One region of the Dorea sp. ICN-14282 genome, then DNA from elsewhere that is predicted to be linked to it. Evidence: predicted binding sites of a transcription regulator. Region 1 holds the regulator's gene; the other holds the start of a gene.
What was found. The regulator Rex, encoded in region 1, represses fermentation and respiration genes when NADH is low (regulators of the CRP and FNR family bind a similar motif). The targets are predictions, from matches to a motif close to ATTGTTAANTANTTAACAAT.
Positions count from the first base shown of each region.

Region 2: adhE (bifunctional acetaldehyde-CoA/alcohol dehydrogenase) is a predicted target of Rex. The motif match lies at 4,634-4,653, and genes of this name have one in related genera.

Region 1 is NZ_JBBKBH010000001.1:559,385-570,405, forward strand. Features, by position in the region: gene alr (alanine racemase) at 1-539, opposite strand, end outside; gene WKT00_RS02725 (NAD(P)H-hydrate dehydratase) at 544-2,040, opposite strand; gene WKT00_RS02730 (redox-sensing transcriptional repressor Rex) at 2,145-2,789, opposite strand; gene WKT00_RS02735 (ABC-F family ATP-binding cassette domain-containing protein) at 2,908-4,833, shown strand; gene WKT00_RS02740 (NADP-dependent isocitrate dehydrogenase) at 4,916-6,112, opposite strand; gene WKT00_RS02745 (GntR family transcriptional regulator) at 6,158-6,805, opposite strand; gene WKT00_RS02750 (2-isopropylmalate synthase) at 6,878-8,269, opposite strand; gene ilvA (threonine ammonia-lyase) at 8,477-9,691, opposite strand; gene ftsY (signal recognition particle-docking protein FtsY) at 9,695-10,645, opposite strand; gene smc (chromosome segregation protein SMC) at 10,674-11,021, opposite strand, start outside.
Region 2 is NZ_JBBKBH010000002.1:127,249-138,269, forward strand. Features, by position in the region: gene WKT00_RS05870 (Cof-type HAD-IIB family hydrolase) at 1-148, opposite strand, end outside; gene WKT00_RS05875 (hypothetical protein) at 138-719, opposite strand; gene WKT00_RS05880 (phosphotransferase) at 946-1,701, opposite strand; gene adhE (bifunctional acetaldehyde-CoA/alcohol dehydrogenase) at 1,940-4,555, opposite strand; gene WKT00_RS05890 ([FeFe] hydrogenase, group A) at 4,860-6,590, opposite strand; gene WKT00_RS05895 (NAD(P)-binding protein) at 6,584-8,416, opposite strand; gene WKT00_RS05900 (transcription repressor NadR) at 8,542-9,063, opposite strand; gene nadC (carboxylating nicotinate-nucleotide diphosphorylase) at 9,089-9,940, opposite strand; gene WKT00_RS05910 (L-aspartate oxidase) at 10,027-11,021, opposite strand, start outside.

The sequences.
Region 1 (11,021 bases):
TTTGTAAAACTCTTCTCTGTCTCGTCAGCCTTGGCAAAATGCGTAAACATACCTTCTGGTATCAATCCCGGAAGTTTGCTGATTTCTGCGATTGCACGAGCACTTGCCTCTTCTATCGGAAATCCGATTCTTGACATTCCTGTGTCCAGTTTCACATGGATATAGGCTTTCTTCCCCATTTCACAAGCAAGATCGGATACTTCCTTTGCCATTTCTTCTGTATAAACCGTCATGCGAATCTCCTGGGCAATCATCTCTCTTCGCTGATCCGGGAAAATGCAGCCCAATACCAGAACAGGTCTCGTAATGCCAGCTGTTCTTAAGATCACGGCCTCGTCGAGGGTTGCCACAGCAAAGCCCCATACATATTCCTTCTCTTCCAGCATTTTCGCAATGGGAACCGCGCCATGGCCGTACCCATCTGTTTTGATGACAACGATCATTTTCGCACTGCCGCTTAAATTCTTTTTCATCATCTCTATATTATATTCCACTGCATCCAAATTGATCCTTGCACATACTCTTGTATAGTTTTTCATACCCTTATTCCTCCAACTCGTTCCACGCTCCCGCAAGAAATTCGATCAAATCTCTTGCCATCACACTGTAAGTTCCTTTTCTCTCACGCGCCAGATCTCCGGCTCTTCCGTGCAGATATGTCCCCAGAACCGCGGCCTGATAGCCTTCCATTCCCTGTGCCATAAGACCTGCGATTATGCCGGACAGCACATCGCCGGAACCGGCTTTCGCCATCGATGCATTCCCCGACAGATTGACACTTGCTTTTCTTCCCTTCGACGCAATAACCGTGCGGGCATCTTTTAACACACAGGTTAAACGATGCTGATCGGCAAAGCTTTTTATCACGTCCATTCTGGAAGAGCGAATCTCCTCAATCGTTAAGTCTGTAAGCCTTGACATTTCCATCATATGCGGAGTAAATACCAGATCATCCACAGACAATGCATCCAGATATTTTTTGTGAGCGGCGATCAGATTCAATCCATCTGCATCTACCAGACATGGAACACGCACATTTTCCAATGTAGCACGCAGAATCTTTCGTGCCTTCTCCGTCGTCCCGATCCCCGATCCAACACAGACTACATCGGCCCATTTCAAAAGCCTTAAAAGCTCTCCCTGATCATAGAGATCATAGGTTGTGACGATTGCCTCCGGCAGCAGCTGCTGCAGAACCACACGGTTCTCCTCAGCTGTATAGATCTGTACCAGACCTGCGCCTGCCATATAAGCTGCATAAGCATTCAAATACGCCGCTCCTGCCATGCCTTTGCTTCCGGCAATCACAAGAACCTTGCCGTAGGTTCCCTTGTTAGAATCTGCTCTTCTTATCGGAAGAAGCTTTCGATAATCTTCCCGCTCGTAAGCATAGGTAAGATTGGAATCTTTCTCTGCCTTTGTCAGGTCAATTCCAATATCTTCTACAAATACCTTCCCGGCATAACGTTTCCCCGGATACAGTGCAAGTCCCAGCTTGGTTGTCTGAAACGTCACCGTCACATCCGCCTGAAATGCGATTCCCATCACAGCTCCATGATCTGCTGAAATTCCAGATGGCAGATCTACTGAAAATTTCTGTGCATCAGCTTCATTCATCTGTTGAATCACCTGTACGTATCTGCCAATAATTTCCCGGCCTAATCCCACGCCAAAAATGGCATCTACGATGAGACTGTAATCCCCCGGCTCATATCCTTCCAGAATCTGCGTTCCCGTCTCTTTAAGAAGACGCATCTGATGCTTCGTCTCTTCCGTACAGCTGGAGCTATTGCCGACTAGAAATACCGTAACCTCCTTCCCTCTTTCTGCCAAAAGCCTTGCAATCGCAAAGCCATCGCCTCCATTATTGCCCGACCCGCATACCACACAAGGTCTGGATAAATCCATGCCGAGTTCATCCATAACCCTCACACAACTTTCGGCCGCTCGCTCCATCAATGTAAGCGACAAAACCCCTTTCTCCTGTATGGTATACTGATCCGCCATCTTCATCTGACGACTGTTTACCAAATACTCCATCCTGCTACCCCCCCTGTCATATTTTTTATTTCAATGAAAAAAGACGCATAGAGACAAGCCTGTCTGCACATGCCTGTCCTTACACGTCCCTGTGTTGTTCTTGCTTATTTTTGATGTTCTTCGTTATATCGGCTGATATTATATGACAACTGCATAAGACTCTCCGAGAGATGAACATTCTCTACAATCACATTGTCCGGCAGATTCAGGTCAATATGTGCAAAATTCCAGATTGCACGGACACCGTTCTCTACCAGCATATCAGCTACTTCCTCTGCTTTATCTTTCGGAATCGTAAGAGCTGCAATGTCTACCTCATTGTTCGCAACGAAGGATCTAAGCTCATCCATCATCCGAATCGGAACCCCGCGGATCGTCACTCCCGCAAGTCTTGGGTTCACATCAAAGATTCCCTTTAAGATAAAGCCTCTCTTTTCAAAGGCTGCGTAATTAGCCAGCGCCTGTCCAAGATTACCCGCTCCGATAATAATGATATTATGGTCTTCTTCCAGTCCCAGAATCTTGCCTATCTCTGTGTACAGATACTTTACATTATATCCATATCCCTGTTGTCCAAACCCTCCAAAGTTGTTCAGATCCTGACGGATCTGAGACGCAGTTACGTTCATTCGTTTACTCAAATCATTTGAGGAAATTCGTTCTACTCCGCCTTCTAGCAGTTCTCCCAAATATCTGTAGTATCTTGGCAGCCTGCGAATCACTGCCTGAGAAATCCCTCTATCTTCCAATCATCTCACCTTCCATTCTAGAAAACATTATATAGAATTTTCCTTTCAAAGTCAAACTTTAAGTTGTTTTTTCTCCTATTTTCGATATAATAGAAACGGAAAAACAAAGGAGGAAATTATGGTACTAGCATGTCACGGAATTACAAAAGCTTTCGGTGAAAATACGATTGTCACCGATGGTTCTTTTCATATAGAAGACCATGAAAAGGTGGCTTTAGTCGGCCCTAACGGCGCCGGAAAATCCACCCTTTTGAAAATGATTGTAGGTGAACTTTCACCTGATCACGGAGACGTGATCCTTACCAAGGGAAAAACTCTTGGATATCTTGCCCAGCATCAGGACATGTCCGGCAGCGCGACCATCTACGAGGAAGTCCGCCTTGCCAAGGCAGATCTGATCGAAATGGAATGTCAGATCCGCTCCATCGAACAGGAGCTGCCTTCTCTCGAAGGAGAAACGTTATCTGCAAGGCTGGAGACTTACAACCGGCTGATGGCAGAATTCGAACGACAGAACGGTTACGCCTACGAAAGCGAAATCACCGGAGTCCTCAAAGGACTTGGCTTTACGGAAGACGATTTTTCCAAACCTGTATCTACGCTTTCCGGTGGTCAGAAAACCCGGGTATCCTTAGGAAAACTTCTGCTGACCAAACCGGACATTCTACTTCTTGACGAGCCTACCAACCACCTGGATCTTACTTCCATCGCTTGGCTGGAAACGTATCTTCTCAACTATCAGGGAGCGGTTCTTATCGTCTCCCATGACCGCTATTTCTTAAATCGTGTTGTCACCAAGGTGTTGGAAATCGAACTGGGACAACTGTCCACCTATCTTGGAAACTATGCAACATACGCTGAGAAAAAACAGCAGGTTCGAGAAGCAAGGCTCAAAGAATATCTAAAACAGCAGCAGGAAATCAAGCATCAGGAAGCCGTCATTGAAAAGCTTCGCTCTTTCAACCGGGAAAAATCCATTCGCCGAGCCGAAAGCCGGGAAAAGATGTTAGAAAAGATGACTCCTGTAGAAAAACCAATAGAAGTAAATACACAGATTCAACTGACACTGGAGCCTTCCTGTATCAGCGGAAACGATGTACTTAAAGTGGAACATTTAAGCAAATCTTTTCCAAATCAAACGCTGTTCCAAGACATCAGCTTTGAAATAAAACGCGGAGAACACGTTGCCATAATCGGAGACAACGGAACCGGAAAGACAACGCTTCTTAAAATTTTAAACGAGGTACTTCCGGCAGATGGCGGAACCTTTATCCTTGGCACGAATGTCCACATCGGCTATTACGATCAGGAACACCATGTGCTGAATATGGAAAAAACGATTTTTGATGAAATTTCTGATTCCTATCCATCACTTACCGGTACTCGAATCCGAAATATGCTCGCCGCCTTTCTTTTTACCGGCGATGACGTATTCAAACGGATCAAGGATCTAAGCGGCGGAGAACGCGGACGCGTATCTCTGGCAAAACTAATGCTGTCCGAAGCAAATTTCCTGATTCTCGACGAGCCTACTAACCATTTGGACATTACTTCCAAGGAAATTCTGGAAAAAGCATTAAATGACTACACAGGAACGATCCTGTATGTATCCCATGACCGTTACTTTATCAATCAGACAGCAACCCGGATTCTGGATCTGGTCAATCAGACTTTCATAAACTATATTGGAAACTATGACTACTACTTGGAAAAGAAAGAAGAACTGACAAAAGCTTACGCTTCCACTCCAGCAAACACCTCTTCTCTTCCTTCCACCAACACCACTTCGGTATCCGAAGGCAAACTAAGCTGGCAAGAACAAAAAGAAGCTCAGGCAAAGGAGCGAAAACGCCAAAATGATCTTCGCAAAACAGAAGAACGAATTACACAGTTAGAAGAACGGGACGGCGAAATCGACCAGCTGATGATGGAGGAAGAAATTTTCACTAATTCTGTGAAATGCCAGGAACTGGCTCACGAAAAGGCCGCGATCGCTGAAGAATTAGAAGAACTGTACCTAAGATGGGAAGAATTGGCAGAGTAGAGAATTCAATTTGGGACGGAGTAAAGTTTCATTTTACTCCGTCCCAAATTATGTTTACAACCCTTTACAATTTTTGCAGGTATTACAGTTTTTCTGCAATCGCTTTGATAAATGCTTCACTGTTTAATACAGTTGGATTTGGAATTGTCGTAATCAATGCCAGATCCTTGGTCATCTTTCCTTCTTCAATGGTATCGATCGTTGCCTTTTCAAGCTTGTCTGCAAATGCCATTAATTCTGTATTCCCATCCATTTCTCCGCGCTTTCTCAATGCTCCTGTCCAGGCAAAGATGGTTGCCACAGAGTTCGTAGAGGTCTCTTCCCCTTTCAGGTGCTTATAATAATGACGCTGCACGGTTCCATGAGCTGCCTCATACTCATAATACCCTTCTGGAGACACTAATACGGACGTCATCATAGCCAAAGAGCCAAATGCAGAAGAAACCATATCGCTCATAACATCACCGTCATAGTTCTTACATGCCCAGATATATCCGCCTTCTGACTTCATTACACGAGCTACCGCATCATCAATCAATGTATAGAAATATTCAATTCCAGCTGTCTTAAATTTTTCTTTGTATTCTGCGTCATAAATCTCCTGGAAAATATCCTTAAAAGTATGGTCATATTTCTTAGAGATGGTATCCTTGGTTGCAAACCACAGATCCTGCTTGGTATCCAGCGCATAACTAAAGCAGCTTCTTGCGAAACTCTCAATAGAACCATTTAAGTTGTGCATTCCCTGCACAATTCCGGCTCCTGCGAAGTTATGTACCAGTTCTCTCGTCTCAGACCCATCTTCTGCCGTATAGACAAGCTCTACCTTTCCTGCTCCCGGAATCTTCATCTCGGATCCCTTGTAAACATCTCCATATGCATGTCTTGCAATGGTGATCGGCTTCTTCCAGTTCTTCACGCAAGGCTCAATTCCCTTCACAACGATCGGCGCACGGAATACCGTTCCGTCTAAAATCGCACGAATGGTACCGTTTGGACTTTTCCACATCTCTTTCAGATCGTATTCTTCCATACGGGCAGCATTTGGCGTAATTGTCGCACATTTCACCGCCACTTTATACTTCTTTGTCGCATTTGCGGAGTCGATCGTCACCTGGTCATTGGTCTCATTTCTGTGCTCCAATCCCAAATCATAGTATTCTGTATTCAGTTCAATAAATGGCTCCAGAAGATTCTCTTTAATCATCTTCCAAAGAATCCGGGTCATTTCATCTCCATCCATCTCCACAATCGGAGTCGTCATCTTAATCTTCGCCATCTGCTTTCCTTCTCCTTTTCTCTTCGTTTCAATCTGATGCATCTTTTACAGATGCAGATTCTCCATCACATTCATAATATGCTGGTTAGCAAGCCGTTCCGCCAGATTAGCATCCTTTTTCCGAATCGCCTCCAGAATTGCCCGATGCTCATCAATGGACTTCTCCGCCCGCTCTTTTTCTCCTACCGACATGGTTCTCGCCATCTTGACATACTTATGAAAATCGGATAATACATGTTCCAGTATACGACTATTAGACGCCTCATACAAGACCTTATGAAACTTTCCGTCAAGATCTGATACTTGTTTTGCTTTTCTCTGTCCTTGTTTCTTCAAATGAAATTCGGATAACAGAACGATTTCTTCCAGTTCCTCGATCTGCTGATCGGTAATATGCACTGTCGCCCACTTGGCACATAAGCCTTCCAGAAGAGAGCGAATCTTATAGATATCATGGACATCTTTTTTGGTGATTCCTTTTACATAAGCGCCCTTGTTTGGAACGATCGTCACCAGACCTTCCAGCTCCAACTGACGCAGAGCTTCTCTGACCGGCGTTCTGCTGACTCCTAATTCCTCTCCGATAGACACCTCTCTTAATTCATCATTTTCCTGATAAACACCAGATAAAATATCTTCTCTCAGTCTTTGAAATACCTTTCCCCGAAGGGACTGATCCTGATATTCTTCCATCTCTTTTCCTCTTTTTCTTTCAAACCTTCTCTTTCAGCCTCCTGAAAGATCATAAAATACTCCTATGATTACTTAGACAAGTTCTATGCCAAGCGTCTTGCACGCATCGTCAATCACCTGCAGCAATTCCTCATCCGTAAGCACCGTCACACGACCGCTTTCATATTCTTTGTCCACCCAGGCTTTCACCATCCGAACCAATTCGGAATTTTTATCCACCTGCTTTTCTTTTGAAAGACAAAACCAGGTATTGATCCAATGAGCAATTCCCGCCAGACCGGATGTGTTGGATACTGCTACAAGCGGTGGCTTTCCAAGGAACTTTTCCGTATCAAAAATATTATAAATCTCTTCATTTTTCAACAGGCCGTCTGCATGAATTCCTGCTCTTGTTACATTGAAGTTCTTTCCAACAAAGGGCGTTCTGGATGGTATACAGTATCCGATTTCTTTCTCATAATACTCTGCCAGTTCCGTAATAACTTTGGTATCCATACCATCTAACGTACCTCGAAGCTGTGCGTACTCAAATACCATAGCCTCCAGAGGCGTATTCCCGGTGCGCTCCCCGATTCCAAACAAAGAGCAGTTCACGCCGCTTGCTCCGTAAAGCCATGCAGTCGTAGAATTGCTGACTGCTTTATAGAAATCATTGTGCCCATGGAACTCAATCAGTTCACTTGGAACCCCTGCATGTACACGAAGTCCATAGATAATTCCAGGAATCGATCTTGGGATCACCGCTCCCGGATAATTAACTCCATATCCCATCGTGTCACAGACACGGATTTTCACCGGAATCTGATATTCCTTCATCAGATTCATAAGTTCCAAGCAGAACGGAATCACAAATCCATAAATGTCCGAACGGGTAATATCTTCCAAATGACATCTCGGACTTATTCCTGTCTCCAGGCATTCTCTTACTACAGATAAATAGTGATCCATACATTCCCGCCTGGTCATTTTCATCTTGTAGAAAATATGATAATCCGAACAGCTGACTAAAATTCCCGTTTCTTTCATTCCAATCTCTTTTACCAATTCAAAATCTTTCTTATTGGCGCGGATCCAACTGGTAATCTCCGGGAACTGATATCCTTTCTCCATACATTTATAGACAGCGTCCCTGTCTTTTTTGCTGTACAGGAAAAATTCACTCTGACGGATCTTTCCTTTTGGTCCTCCAAGCTGATGAAAATAATCATAAATTTTCACAATCTGCTCCGTACTGTAAGGCGCCCGTGACTGCTGTCCATCCCGGAACGTGGTATCTGTAATCCAGATTTCATCCGGCATACTGTGTGGTACGATTCTGTCATTAAACGCAATCTTCGGAATCTCATCATAGTGAAAGAGATTACGGAATACGTTCGGAGTATCCACATCCACCAGCGGATACATGTGCTCTTCTAACTGTAGCAGATTCGTATGTTTATCCAGATATACTTTTCGATTCTCCATCTTCGTTCTCTCTCTTTCTTTCATGTTGTATCATTGTATACAATTATACACTTCTTCAGCGCTATGTCAAGATAAAGTGATATAGAATTGTCAATGATTTTCCCGACTTTCTATTGTCCGTTCCTTTTCTGCCCCTTATAACAGAACCAAAGGAGCTACAACTACGAGGGCGCCGGTACAACCGACGCCCTCGCTTCTTTTTCTGTATTAATATAATTTTGCTCCAATCTCTCTTGGACGCAGCCCCTCGTCTTCTAAAGCTTTCATAATCTCGTGCTTATGCTCCGTTCCAAACGCTTCCATCGTAATCCGAAGTTCTACTGCCGCATTACGGTTGGTGCTGACGAACTGATTGTGCTCCAGTTTAATAACATTTCCGTTGGCATTGGCAATGGTAGATGCCACACGTACCAGCTCTCCTGCCTTATCTGGAAGAAGAACGGATACAGAGAAGATTCGATCTCTCTGAATCAATCCATGCTGTACGATCGAAGACATGGTAATCACATCCATATTACCACCGCTTAACACAGACACTGCCTTTTTCCCTTTCAGGTCAAGCTGCTTTAATGCCGCTACCGTAAGAAGTCCTGAATTCTCTACGACCATCTTATGATTCTCAACCATATCAAGGAATGCGCCAATTAATTCATCATCTTCCACTGTGATAATCCGATCAATATTCTCCTGCGCATATGGGAAAATATTTTCTCCTACTCTCTTAACCGCTGTACCATCGGCAATGGTATTGGCGCTTTCTAACGTCACTGGTTCTCCTGCCTGAATAGCCGCCGTCATGCTGGCTGCCGCCGCAGGCTCCACACCGATTACCTTAATCTTCGGATTCAGCATTTTAGCAAGGGTAGACACACCCGTAATCAGTCCGCCTCCGCCGATCGGACAAAGAATATAGTCTACCGTAGGCAATTCCTGTACAATCTCCATTGCAATGCTACCCTGTCCGGTTGCTACATCCAGGTCGTCAAATGGATGAACAAACGTATAGCCATGCTCTTCTGCCAGCTTCAGTGCGTAAGCACATGCATCGTCATAGACGTCTCCATGAAGCACGACTTCTGCTCCATAGCTTTTCGTACGGTTTACTTTGATCAACGGGGTCACCGTAGGCATAACGATCGTAGCCTTACATCCGAACTTCTGAGCCGCATAAGCAACGCCCTGTGCATGATTTCCTGCCGATGCAGTGATCAGTCCGCGGGATCTTTCTTCTTCGCTCATGGTACTGATCTTATAATATGCTCCACGTACTTTATACGCTCCTGTATACTGCATATTTTCCGGCTTCAGATAGATCTTCCCTTCTGTCTGTTTGCTCAGATACTCACTGTATACCAGTTTGGTTGGAAGGGTAACCTTCTTGACCAATTCACTTGCCTGTTCAAATTTTTCCAATGTCAACATCTCTTATTCCTCCTCTTTTGGTTGATCAAACAAAGCCCGTACAAACGCATCTGCATCAAATTTCTGCAAATCGTCTATAGTCTCTCCTACTCCAATATATTTCACCGGGATTCCAAGCTCCGCCTGAATAGCCACTGCAATTCCGCCTTTGGCAGTTCCATCCATTTTAGTGAGAATAATTCCCGTAATATCGGCCACCTCGTTGAATTCTTTGGCCTGCTGCAGCGCATTCTGACCCGTGGTAGCATCTAACACTGCCAGCGTCTCCCGGAAGGCTTCTGGGTACTCACGGTCAATAATCCGATTCATCTTACGTAATTCTTCCATTAAATTTTTCTTATTGTGAAGACGTCCCGCCGTATCACAGAGTAACACATCTGCATGTCGCGCCTTTGCTGCCGCAACCGCATCATATACAACAGCTGCAGGATCTGACCCTTCCTGTCCGCCTATGAGTTCCGCTTGTGCACGGTCTGCCCATTCCTTAAGCTGCTCTCCGGCCGCTGCACGGAACGTATCGGCCGCCGCGAGGATAACTTTTTTCCCATCTGAGCGAAGTTTGCCAGCCAGCTTTCCGATGGTCGTCGTCTTGCCGACACCGTTCACACCAATTACCATCACGACGGACTGCTTCTCCTCGAATTCGTAGGCGGTCTCGCCTACATTCATCTGCTCTTTGATGCTGTCAATCAGAATCTGTCGGCAGTCAGCCGGTTCCTTAATATGACGTTCTTTCACTTTTGCCCGAAGATCGTCTAAAATGTCATAGGTTGCCTGCACACCCAAATCTCCCATGATTAAAACTTCTTCCAGTTCCTCATAAAAATCTTCATTGATGTGACTAAAGCCATTGAAAATGCTGTCCATGCCAGATACGATATTCGCTCGCGTCTTACTAAGCCCGGACACCAGACGGCTGAAAAATCCTTTTTTCTCTTTCTGCTCTTCTGCCATATGCTCATCCCTCATCTTTCTTCTTTCTCTACTGATCCAGTTCTTCTTCTAAAAGGCTGACCGATACCAGCGTCGAAACCCCCTTCTCCTGCATGGTAATTCCATAGAGACGGTCTGCTGCCGTCATCGTTCCTCTTCTGTGCGTAATCACGATGAACTGGGTATTCTCTGTCAGCTTGTGTAGATACTGCGCAAAACGATCTACGTTATTATCATCCAAGGCCGCTTCAATCTCATCTAGAAGACAGAACGGCGATGGTTTTAAATTCTGAATTGCAAACAGCAGTGCAATTGCTGTCAGCGCTTTCTCTCCACCGGAAAGCTGCATCATATTCTGAAGTTTCTTACCCGGCGGCTGCGCAATGATCTTAATACC
Region 2 (11,021 bases), on a different contig from region 1:
ACAGGGTCCTTCCTGTTGCAGGCAGAAGTTCAATTCCCTGAGCAATTGCCCGTTCCATCGCATCCTTGGTACGCTTCGTCAACTCTTTTTCCGTCGTAAGAAGCGTTCCGTCCAGATCAAATCCTATCATTCGTGTCTTAATCTTCATAAACAGTCAATTCCTTCCCCTCTTGTGAAAAGAGAAACTGCTTCATGCTAATTCGGTCAGCACTTTGCTCATAGGCGCCACTCGCATGTTCCTTCATTTTTTCCACAGCATCTTCGTTAGATGCCGGAGCAAACAGCACCGTATCCTTTGCCGGCACCATAATCAATATATCATCCTTCAATTTGTCCGCGCAAACCTGCCAGATATGTTTAAAGCACAGAGAACTCGCCTCATTGTGTCCATCTGCGAGAATTCCAAATCCTCCATACCAGGTATTTGCAATTACAAATTCTACATCCTGTACCAGATTCTCACACGCCTTCTGATATAACGCTTCAATATTACACTCCGGCGGAAGCATGTTGTCCTTTAAAACTTCATACACATCTTCCTCACGCTTTATAACAAATATAATCTTTAAATCTCCAATAAATGACACTACCGGCGTGTCATTTTCTGAAATATGCTTCCCATTCAACGCATGAAGGTCTATCAATTCTTTCTTAATCCATGGATAAATCTTATCTTGAATCCGCTCGTAACGATAGTGTTCTTCTTCATATTTTTTCATATGTGTCCCTCCCGTTTCACGTTCTAGCTCTTATTCTATCAAACTTCATACTATAAAGCAATTCAGGATTTACCCCATCTCATTTACAGGATTTCCTCCATCTCATTTGCAAAAGAGAACCGGGACATATGCTGCTACATGCATACGTCCCGATTCTCTCTTCCTACTTCTATTATAATCTGCAGGGATTCCCAATTAGCAACAAGATCTCCAAGCTCGATCTTCCTTACTGGTAATCCATAACATCAATCCACTTCATTAAGAAATCCTTCTCAAGCTCATTGTCTTTCTCAAGCTGTGCAGCTGCCACAATTGGAAGCCACTGCTGTACGTACTGCTTTGGCGTATCACTCTTCTTGCAGAACAGATTCAAATACAGATCTGCATTTTCCTGACTCTTAAGTGCAAAAAGAAGATAGGTCATGGCAGCGTCTGCACTGGCATTTCCCTGTGTCACATGCGCCCAATCCACAACTGTCATCTTTCCGTTCTTTCCAACAATCACATTACTTGGATTGTAGTCTCCATGACAGATCTTTGTATGCTTCGGCATGCTCTCTAACCGGGTACAAAGTTCATATCTCTGAGTTGCATCCAACACCGTCAGGCTATTAATCTGGCGCGCCAGTTTCTCCTTTAAGTCATTCAGCATCGGAGCCTGTTTTTCCTGAATCGCCAGCTGCATATCTACAAAATCAGACATATATTTCTCTATATTCGCCGGATCTACCTTCATCATCTCTTCTAACGTCTTACCATCCTTGTGCTCAATCACAAGCGCCCATTTTCCGTCAATCTGGGTTACTTCTTTCAGCTTAGGAATTGCCAAACCAGTCTCTTCTACCCGAACAGTATTCAGTGCCTCATTGAACACTGCTGACTTCGGATGTGATTTTGCAAATACCTTCACGATACTATCCTCACACTGATACACCTCTTTATAAGACCGCGTTACAATCAGATTGCTTTTTTCCAGTTTCATATGCGCTACCTCCTTGAAAATGTTTCCGTTCCTCTTTTTCATGGTCGAATTATACACCTATTTCATTTGTTTGCGAATGGTTTTTTGACATTTTTTTAACTTATTTTTTATTGTCTGTTTTCTTGTTGTTTTATTAACAATTTGCAGCCAGAAGAACAGGGATTTCAAAAGGGACAGGGTAAAACGCAATCGGGGACGGAGGTTTTTTCAAAAAACCTCCGTCCCCGATTAACATTTCTTATTTACCATAGTAACATTTCAAATAAATTTCTTTCATTTCTTTCATCAATGGATATCTTGGGTTAGCGCCTGTACACTGATCGTTGAAGGCCTGCTCAACCATATCATCCAATGTATCTAAGAAGTACTGCTCGTCAATACCATACTCTTTGATGGATTTCTTAATACCGATCTTCTCTTTCAAATCTTCCAGTTTTGCAAGGAAGTTCTCGAACACTTCTTCATCTGTCTTGCCCTGGCATCCTGCAAAACGTCCAAGCTCTGCATATCTTGCCAGTGCATGTGGATACTGATACTGAGAGAATGTTCCCATCTTAGTCGGAACTTCTGCCGCATTGTATCTCATAACGTCTGTCAAAAGAACTGCATTTGCAACTCCATGTGGCAGATGGTGGAACGCTCCAAGTTTGTGAGCCATAGAGTGGTTCAATCCCAGGAATGCATTCGCAAATGCCATACCAGCCATACAAGATGCATTTGCCATTTTCTCTCTTGCGATTGGATCGTTTGCTCCGTTCTCGTAAGCAGATGGCAGATACTCAAATACTGCTTTTACCGCCTTCATAGCCAGACCGTCTGTGTAATCCGTTGCCATAATAGATACATATGCTTCGATTGCATGTGTCATTACGTCGATACCAGATGCACTGGTCAGTCCTTTTGGCTGTGTCATCATATTGTCAACATCTACAATTGCCATGTTTGGAAGCAGTTCGTAGTCAGCGATTGGCCATTTTACTCCTGTCTCTGCATCTGTAATGATCGCAAATGGTGTCACTTCAGATCCTGTACCAGAAGAAGTAGGAATTGCTACGAAGTACGCTTTCTCACCCATTTTCGGGAATGTATATACTCTCTTACGGATATCCATGAAATCCATAGCCATATCTTCAAAGTTTGCTTCTGGATGTTCATACATTACCCACATAATCTTTGCAGCATCCATTGCAGATCCACCACCAAGTGCAATAATGGTATCTGGCTCAAATGCTCTCATCTGATCTGTACCTTTCTGTGCACACTGTAATGTCGGGTCTGGAGCAACCTCGTAGAAGCAGGTATGCTGAATTCCAAGCTCATCTAATTTTTCTTCAATTGGCGCTACGTAACCATTTTTATATAAGAAGGAATCTGTTACGATGAATGCTTTTTTCTTATTCATCACTGTTCCCAGTTCATCAAGAGCTACCGGCATACAGCCTTTCTTAAAGTATACTTTCTCAGGTGTTCTAAACCACAGCATGTTTTCTCTCCTCTCAGCCACCGTCTTAATGTTGATTAAGTGTTTTACACCTACGTTCTCAGATACAGAGTTTCCACCCCAGGAACCACATCCAAGTGTCAAAGATGGAGCGAGCTTGAAGTTGTAAAGATCACCGATACCACCCTGAGAAGATGGTGTGTTGATCAGAATACGACAGGTCTTCATTGCTGCTGCATGTTTTTCAATCTTTTCTTTCTGTGCAGGATGTACATAGAGCGCTGCGGTATGTCCATATCCTCCGTCTGCTACCAGCTGTTCTGCCTTTGCAAGTGCCTCATCAAATGTCTTTGCTTTATACATTGCAAGTACCGGAGACAGCTTCTCATGTGCAAATTCTTCAGAAATATCTACAGACTCTACTTCACCAATCAGAATCTTTGTATTTTCCGGAACCTCTACTCCAGCCAGTTTTGCAATCTCGTATGCAGATTTTCCAGGAATCTTGTTATTTAATGCACCATTGATAATGATGGTCTTACGAACTTTATCCAGTTCTTCGCCTTTCTTTAAGAAGTAGCATCCGCGATATGCGAATTCTTTCTTCACTTCTTCATAAACGCTTTCCAGAACGGTTACAGACTGTTCAGATGCACAAATCATACCATTATCAAATGTCTTAGAATGAATAATAGAGTTAACTGCCATCTTAACATCTGCTGTATCATCAATGATAACTGGTGTATTTCCAGCTCCAACGCCAAGTGCCGGTTTTCCGGAAGAGTAAGCAGCTTTTACCATTCCAGGTCCGCCTGTTGCCAAAATGATGTCTGCATCTCTCATAACAGTATTGGTAAGTTCCAGAGAAGGAACGTCAATCCATCCGATGATACCTTCTGGTGCTCCTGCCTTTACTGCCGCATCCAAGACTACCTTTGCAGCTGCGATTGTACATGCTTTTGCAGCCGGATGTGGGCTGATGATAATTGCATTTCTCGTCTTCAGACAGATCAATGTTTTAAAGATTGCTGTAGATGTCGGGTTTGTAGTAGGAATAACTGCTGCTACCAATCCAATTGGCTCTGCAATCTTCTTAATTCCGTAAGCGCTGTCTTCTTCAATCACACCGCAAGTTTTTGTATTTTTATATGCATTGTAAATGTATTCTGCTGCGTAATGATTTTTGATTACCTTATCTTCCACAACTCCACGGCCAGTTTCTTCAACTGCCTGTTTTGCAAGTGGAATACGCATTTTGTTTGCTGCCATTGCAGCTTCATAAAAGATTTTGTCTACCTGTTCCTGAGTATAAGTTGCAAAGATTTTCTGCGCTTCACGCATTGCTTTCATCTTTGCTTCCAATGCTTCTACACTATCAATAATCTCTGGAACCATTTCCTTTTTCTTTGCCATATTATAAATCCTCCCTGTAATGATTGCCATGTCAATTGCTATTTGTTATTTTCTTAACTATGTTTGAAAGTATAATGCATTGTTAATTATTTGTCAATATCTTTTTTGATATTTTTTTAACAAGCTTACAGAAAGGATCTTTTTTCACTTTATATGCCCACTACACTTCCAGCTTTCACCGCCAGCAGGCTCGTAATTCAAAAAGAAAATCCCAGACGCCATGCCTGAGATTTTCTCCCGATAGATCTTCCTCCCTGATGCCTGCCTTGATGTCTGCGTTCTATCTCTTTATGTATTTTATTTCTTATCTTACCTTATGCTCTGTATGCAGCAGCATATGTGCCTTGTGTGACATCGGCTTCTCGAAATACTCTTCATACATCCGTGCAATATCCTGATTCTCATGGGAGAACCGAATTTCTGACTTCTGATCCAGATCATACAGATTCTTGCCTCGCTCAAATGCCAGCTCCTCTCCGTCGTGAATCGGCTGTCCTCCGCCACCGACACAACCGCCCGGACATGCCATTACTTCTACGAAATCATACTGGACTTCTCCTCTTTCGATCTTTTCAAGAAGAGCTCTGGTATTTCCAAGTCCGCTGACTACTGCAGTTCTCACCCGGATATCATCGATCTTAAACTCCGCTTCCATCACACCATGATTCTCCTGGAACCCAGGACTTCTTACCACCTTAAATGCATCTGCATCTGGATTCTCTCCTTTCAGGAGATAGTATGCCGTCCGAAGCGCAGCTTCCATAACGCCTCCCGTTGCTCCAAAGATCACACCCGCTCCAGATCCATCCTGCATAGGCCGATCGCTCTCTATATCCTGAAGCGTTGCCGGATTGATGTGGGCTGCACGAATCATCTGCGTCAGCTCTCTGGTTGTAATCACCGTATCGATATCCCGTCCTGCATATTCCTGATAGAACAATTCCATCTCACTTTCGCCCTTTTTGGCAACACATGGCATAACGGATACAGTATAAATCTTCTCCGGTGATACGTCAAGCTTCTCTGCAAAATAGGTCTTCATCACCGCACCGAACATTTGCTGCGGAGATTTTGCCGAAGACAGGTATTTCACCAAATGCGGGAACTGCGACTTCGCAAACCGGATCCAGCCCGGACAACAAGACGTGAACATCGGCCGTTCCTTCAACTCTCCTGATGTGAACCTCTCTATAAATTCACTTGCCTCTTCCATAATCGTTAAATCTGCTGAAAACGTAGTGTCAAACACGTAATCTACACCCATTTTCTTAAGTGCATCTAAGATTTTTCCAACGGTTGCTTCTTCCTTGGCAAGTCCTAAGCTCTCTCCCCAGGCTGCCCGCACTGCCGGCGCCACCTGTGCAACAACAATTTTCTCTTCATCTTCAATGGCATTCCACACTTTCTCTGTATCGTCTCTTGCACCGAGTGCTCCCACCGGACAATGTGTAATACACTGTCCGCACAGAGAACAGTCTGCCTCCTCAATCGTCTTATGCCCCGCTACATTTACGGTCGTTCTGGAACCTGTTCCTTCCAGATCCCAAATGCTTAAACTCTGTACCTTGTCACAGACTTGGATACAGCGCATACATTTAATACATTTAGAAGAATCTCTGATCAGCGGGAAATTCTTATTCCAGGGCTGTCTTTCAATCTCTGCCTTGTATGGGATCTCCAGAATATTCAGATCGTTGGCGATCTTCTGAAGGGAACAATTTCCACTCCGGTAACAGGTAACACACTCGCAGTCATGCTGGGAGAGTATCATCTGCACATTTGCCTTCCGATGTCTGCGCACCTTCGGGCTGTTGGTATAAATCACCATTCCTTCTTCCGCCATATTATTGCAGGATGTAATCAGCCGATTCTTTCCTTCCAGCTCTACCACACATACACGGCAGGCTGCAATCTCATTGATTCCTTTCAGATAACACAGCTTCGGAATATGAATTCCATACTGTGCGGCAGCCTCCATAATGGTAGTATTTTCTTTTACGGAGATTGCCTGCCCGTCAATTGTAAGATTTACCATAATGTCTCTCTGCCTCCTTTGAATATTCCATATCCGAAATGATCACAACGCAGGCATCTGGATGCCTCTTGTTTTGCTTCCTTCTCTGTCATACAGTTTTCTACGCCTTCAAAGTCACAGACTCTCTCACATGCCTCTCGTTCCGTCAGGTTAACCCGACCGCACGGAGTTCTGTCATCCAGATGTGCTTTCGGAATTTCCACATCACAGGAAATCTCGTGGCGATAACCCAGATATTCATCAATGTTCGCCGCAACCACCTTTGCCGCCGCAATGGCACTGATTACCGACGCCGGTCCGCTGGCACAATCACCGCCCGCAAAGACGCCCGGCATATTCTCGAATGTTCCACTTTTTTCTGTTACAATCTTACCTCTGGCAACCGGAATTCCTGCCTCTTCAAAATGACGGGTTTCAATATTCTGTCCAATAGCCACAACTAATACATCGCACGGAATATAAATATTTTCCTCTCCGGTCGGTTTAATGCTGGCACGTCCATCCTTGATTGAACTAATCATCTGCGGTGTCACATAAATTCCGCGGATATGATGATTCTCATCCACATCAAGCGCAGCCGGAGCCTTCAGCGTCTGAAGCTCAATACCTTCTGCCACCGCACCTTCAATCTCTCCAGGAAGCGCCGTCATATCGGCAACTCTTCTTCTATAAACGATACTTACCTTCTTAGCGCCAAGACGTTTCGCTGTGCGAACCGCGTCCATGGAAACATTTCCGCCACCAATGACCGCCACTTCTTTTCCGGTCAAATCCATGATCTGATTCTTTCCTACGTTCCGCAAAAACTCTACCGCAGACAACACACCGTCCGCATCCTCACCCTCTAAGCCAAGCTTCTTATCCGTGCTTGCTCCAATGGTAATCAGAACCGCATCGTACTGTTCCCGAAGTTCCTGCATCGTGATATCCTGACCAATTTTCAGACCGTACTTCACTTCCACACCAGTCTTTAAGATCGCATTGATGTCTTCCTCTAACCGCTCCTTCGGCAGACGGTAGTTCGGAATTCCATAACGCAGCATACCACCAAGCTTCGGAAGCATCTCATAAACCGTTGCCTGATGCCCCATCAGCTGGAGATAATACGCAGCGCTTAAACCTCCCGGTCCACCTCCAAGTACCGCTACCTTCTTGCCGGTAGACGGTGCACATGCCGGCGGATCTACTTCCCCTGCGTAATCAGCCGCCATCCGTTTCAGTCCCCGGATATTAATAGAATCATCTACCATATTTCTACGGCATCTGGCCTCACATGGATGCTCACAGATAAAGCCACAGGTTGTCGGGAATGGATTGTCCTTGCGGATCAGCCTGATTGCATCTGCATATCTACCTTCTCCTACCAGTGCAATATACCCCGGAATATCTACATGTGCCGGACACAAGGATACACATGGTACCGGCTGATTGTACGTACAGGTACAGCGTCCGTTCTGAATATGCTCAATATAATCGTCCCGATATCCGATCAATCCTTTATAAACCATATTAGCCGCTTCATACCCGATCGCACAGTCTGCAGACTCCATAATGGAAAGAGCCGTCTGCTCCATCACATCCAACGTTTCCATCGTCGCCTTTCCGTCCAGTACGTCTTTGATAAAATGATTCAGCTGTCCCAGTCCAATCCGACACGGCACACATTTCCCACATGTCTGCGCGTGACATAATTCCAAAAATGCCCGGGCCATATCTACCGGACACAGCCCCGGCGGACTCGATTCAATTCTTCGCTCCAAATCCTTATAGAGCCCTTCCATCACGATCTTCGCTCTCTTTGGTGAAGCTATCTCTAACCTGCTCATCAGCTACATTCCTTTCTTTTGTATGAATTCTGAATTACAACAAACGTAACAGTACATTTATTATACCATTTTTTGAAAGTTCTGTAAGCAAATCGGCATAAGTAGATAAATTAACAAAAAGCATATTATTCTAGTGACTCCTGCACTACAAGAAAGCCTTTCTCCTTCAATGCATGCTCAATCATATCCAAAGTCTCTTCATTATCGGCCGTCACTTCGTGATAATGATATCCGGATGTAATATTTTTCAGCGGACTGGACTTCCCTCTTCTGATATCTTCCAGAAAATCTGCAATCTTTTTCCTGGAATTGATATTAAGTTCTGCTTCCAGCCGTCCGTACACCCGGTGATGAATCATCACATTATGCACACAGCCACCAAGATCCACGATGCTGCACAGCTCTTCTTCCAGCTGGTCATCGCTGTGCTGTACCTTGAACGTCCGTTTTGCAGCCACCGGAGCGTTCAGTATATAACCTCGATTCGTCGCAATAATGTCATAACCTGCGGCGCGGATCAGCGCAATATCCTGCACAATCACTTGACGGCTCACTCCATATGCCTCCGCCAGCTTCTGCCCAGATACCGGCTCTGCCTGCGCCTGGATCCGTTGAACGATTTCTGCCCTTCTCTTTGCACCTGTCATATGCCTCGTTCCACCTCCGCTTTTCTTAGACTGCATGAAGATTTTTCAGAGAAATGTCCAAAATCGGCGCAGAATGTGTCAGCGCGCCGCTGGAAATATAATCAACCCCAAGCTCTGTCAGTCTTCCAATATTCTCCTTCGTCACATTTCCGGAACACTCCGTCTCTGCACGACCATCAATCACCGCAATAGCCTCCTGCATTTCTTCCGTCGTCATATTATCCAGCATGATAATGTCAGCGCCTGCTTCCACCGCTTCTTTTACCATATCAAGGTTCTCAACTTCAACCTCGATCTTTCTGACGAACGGTGCGTATTCTTTCGCCATCCGTACCGCTTCCTTCACACCGCCTGCTGCCCCGATGTGATTATCCTTCAAAAGCACACCATCAGACAGATTGTAGCGATGGTTGTATCCACCGCCCACTCGTACGGCATACTTTTCAAAAATCCGCATATTCGGCGTCGTTTTTCTCGTATCCAAAAGCTTTGTCTTGCTTTCCTTCAAAAGCTCTGCTACAGAGTGAGTATAAGTTGCAATTCCACTCATCCGCTGCAGATAATTAAGTGCTACCCGCTCTCCGGAAAGAAGCACCCGGATATCTCCGGTCACCTTTCCCATCAACTGACCATTTTTCACCTTTTCCCCGTCTTTACAGTATAGCTCTACCTCAGTCTCCGGATCCAGAAGTGTAAATACTCTGGTAAACACATCAAGGCCTGCAATCACCCCGTCCTGCTTGCAGATCAGTTCCACCTCTCCGGTAACCCTCTCTTTCATAACGGAATTCGTCGTTACATCCTCGCTTGAAATATCCTCTTTCAACGCTTCCATAATCAAATGGTCTGCCTGTAATTTCATCGTAATCTGATTCATATTGCTTCTCCTTCTTTATCAATTCTTTTCTATTTTACTTTCTTCCTTAAGCTGCCTTTCTTATTCGCCTTTCTTATTTACCTTCCTTATCTGCCTTCCTCTTCTGCCAGTTCCAGCATAATGCTTTGCGCTGCACGCTTTGCGAATACCATACTCTCCAACAAAGAATTGCTTGCCAGACGATTTCTCCCATGAACACCATTACAGCTGGTCTCACCCACCGCGTACAAATGCTCCATGGACGTTTTACTATTCTTGTCCACCCAGATTCCGCCCATGAAATAATGCTGCGCCGGAACTACCGGAATCCATTCGCTCAACGGATCATATCCCTCTTCTTTACACTGACAGCAAATATTAGGAAAATGGGCCAGAATTTCTTCCTTCGGAATCCTCTCCATCGACAGCCACACGTGGTCTGTTCCGTCCTTCTCCATCTGTTCTCGGATCGCCGCCGTCACCACATCTCTTGGCAGCAGTTCATCTACAAACCGTTCTCCTGCCTTGTTGTAAAGCACTGCACCTTCTCCCCGCACAGATTCTGAAATGAGGAATCTGCGTCCCGGGCGCTTGGAATACAGCGTTGTCGGGTGGATCTGTACATAGTCCAAATGATCCAAACGGATTCCCCGCCGTTTTGCAATTGCCAATGCATCTCCCGTCAAATGCGGAAAATTAGTGGTATTCGGATAACATCCTCCAATCCCGCCACTGGCAAAAATAGTATACGGCGCATGGATATTCCACGTCTTCCCCTGATACTCTGCCACGACTCCCTGGCAGGAATCTTGTTCCACCAGAATGTCGGTCATTGTCATATATTCATAAATCGTAATATTTGCCCGTTCTCTTGCCCGTTTAAGTAATTTGCTTGTAATCTCTTTTCCTGTAATATCCGCATGATACAAAATCCGCGGCCGGGAATGTGCCCCTTCACGAGTATAGACAAATTCCCCATCTTTTTGTTCAAATTCCACGCCATACGACACCAGATCCGCGATCACTTCTCTGGAAGAGCGAATCATAATATCCACCGACTCTTTCCGGTTCTCATAACGCCCCGCCCGCATGGTATCTTCAA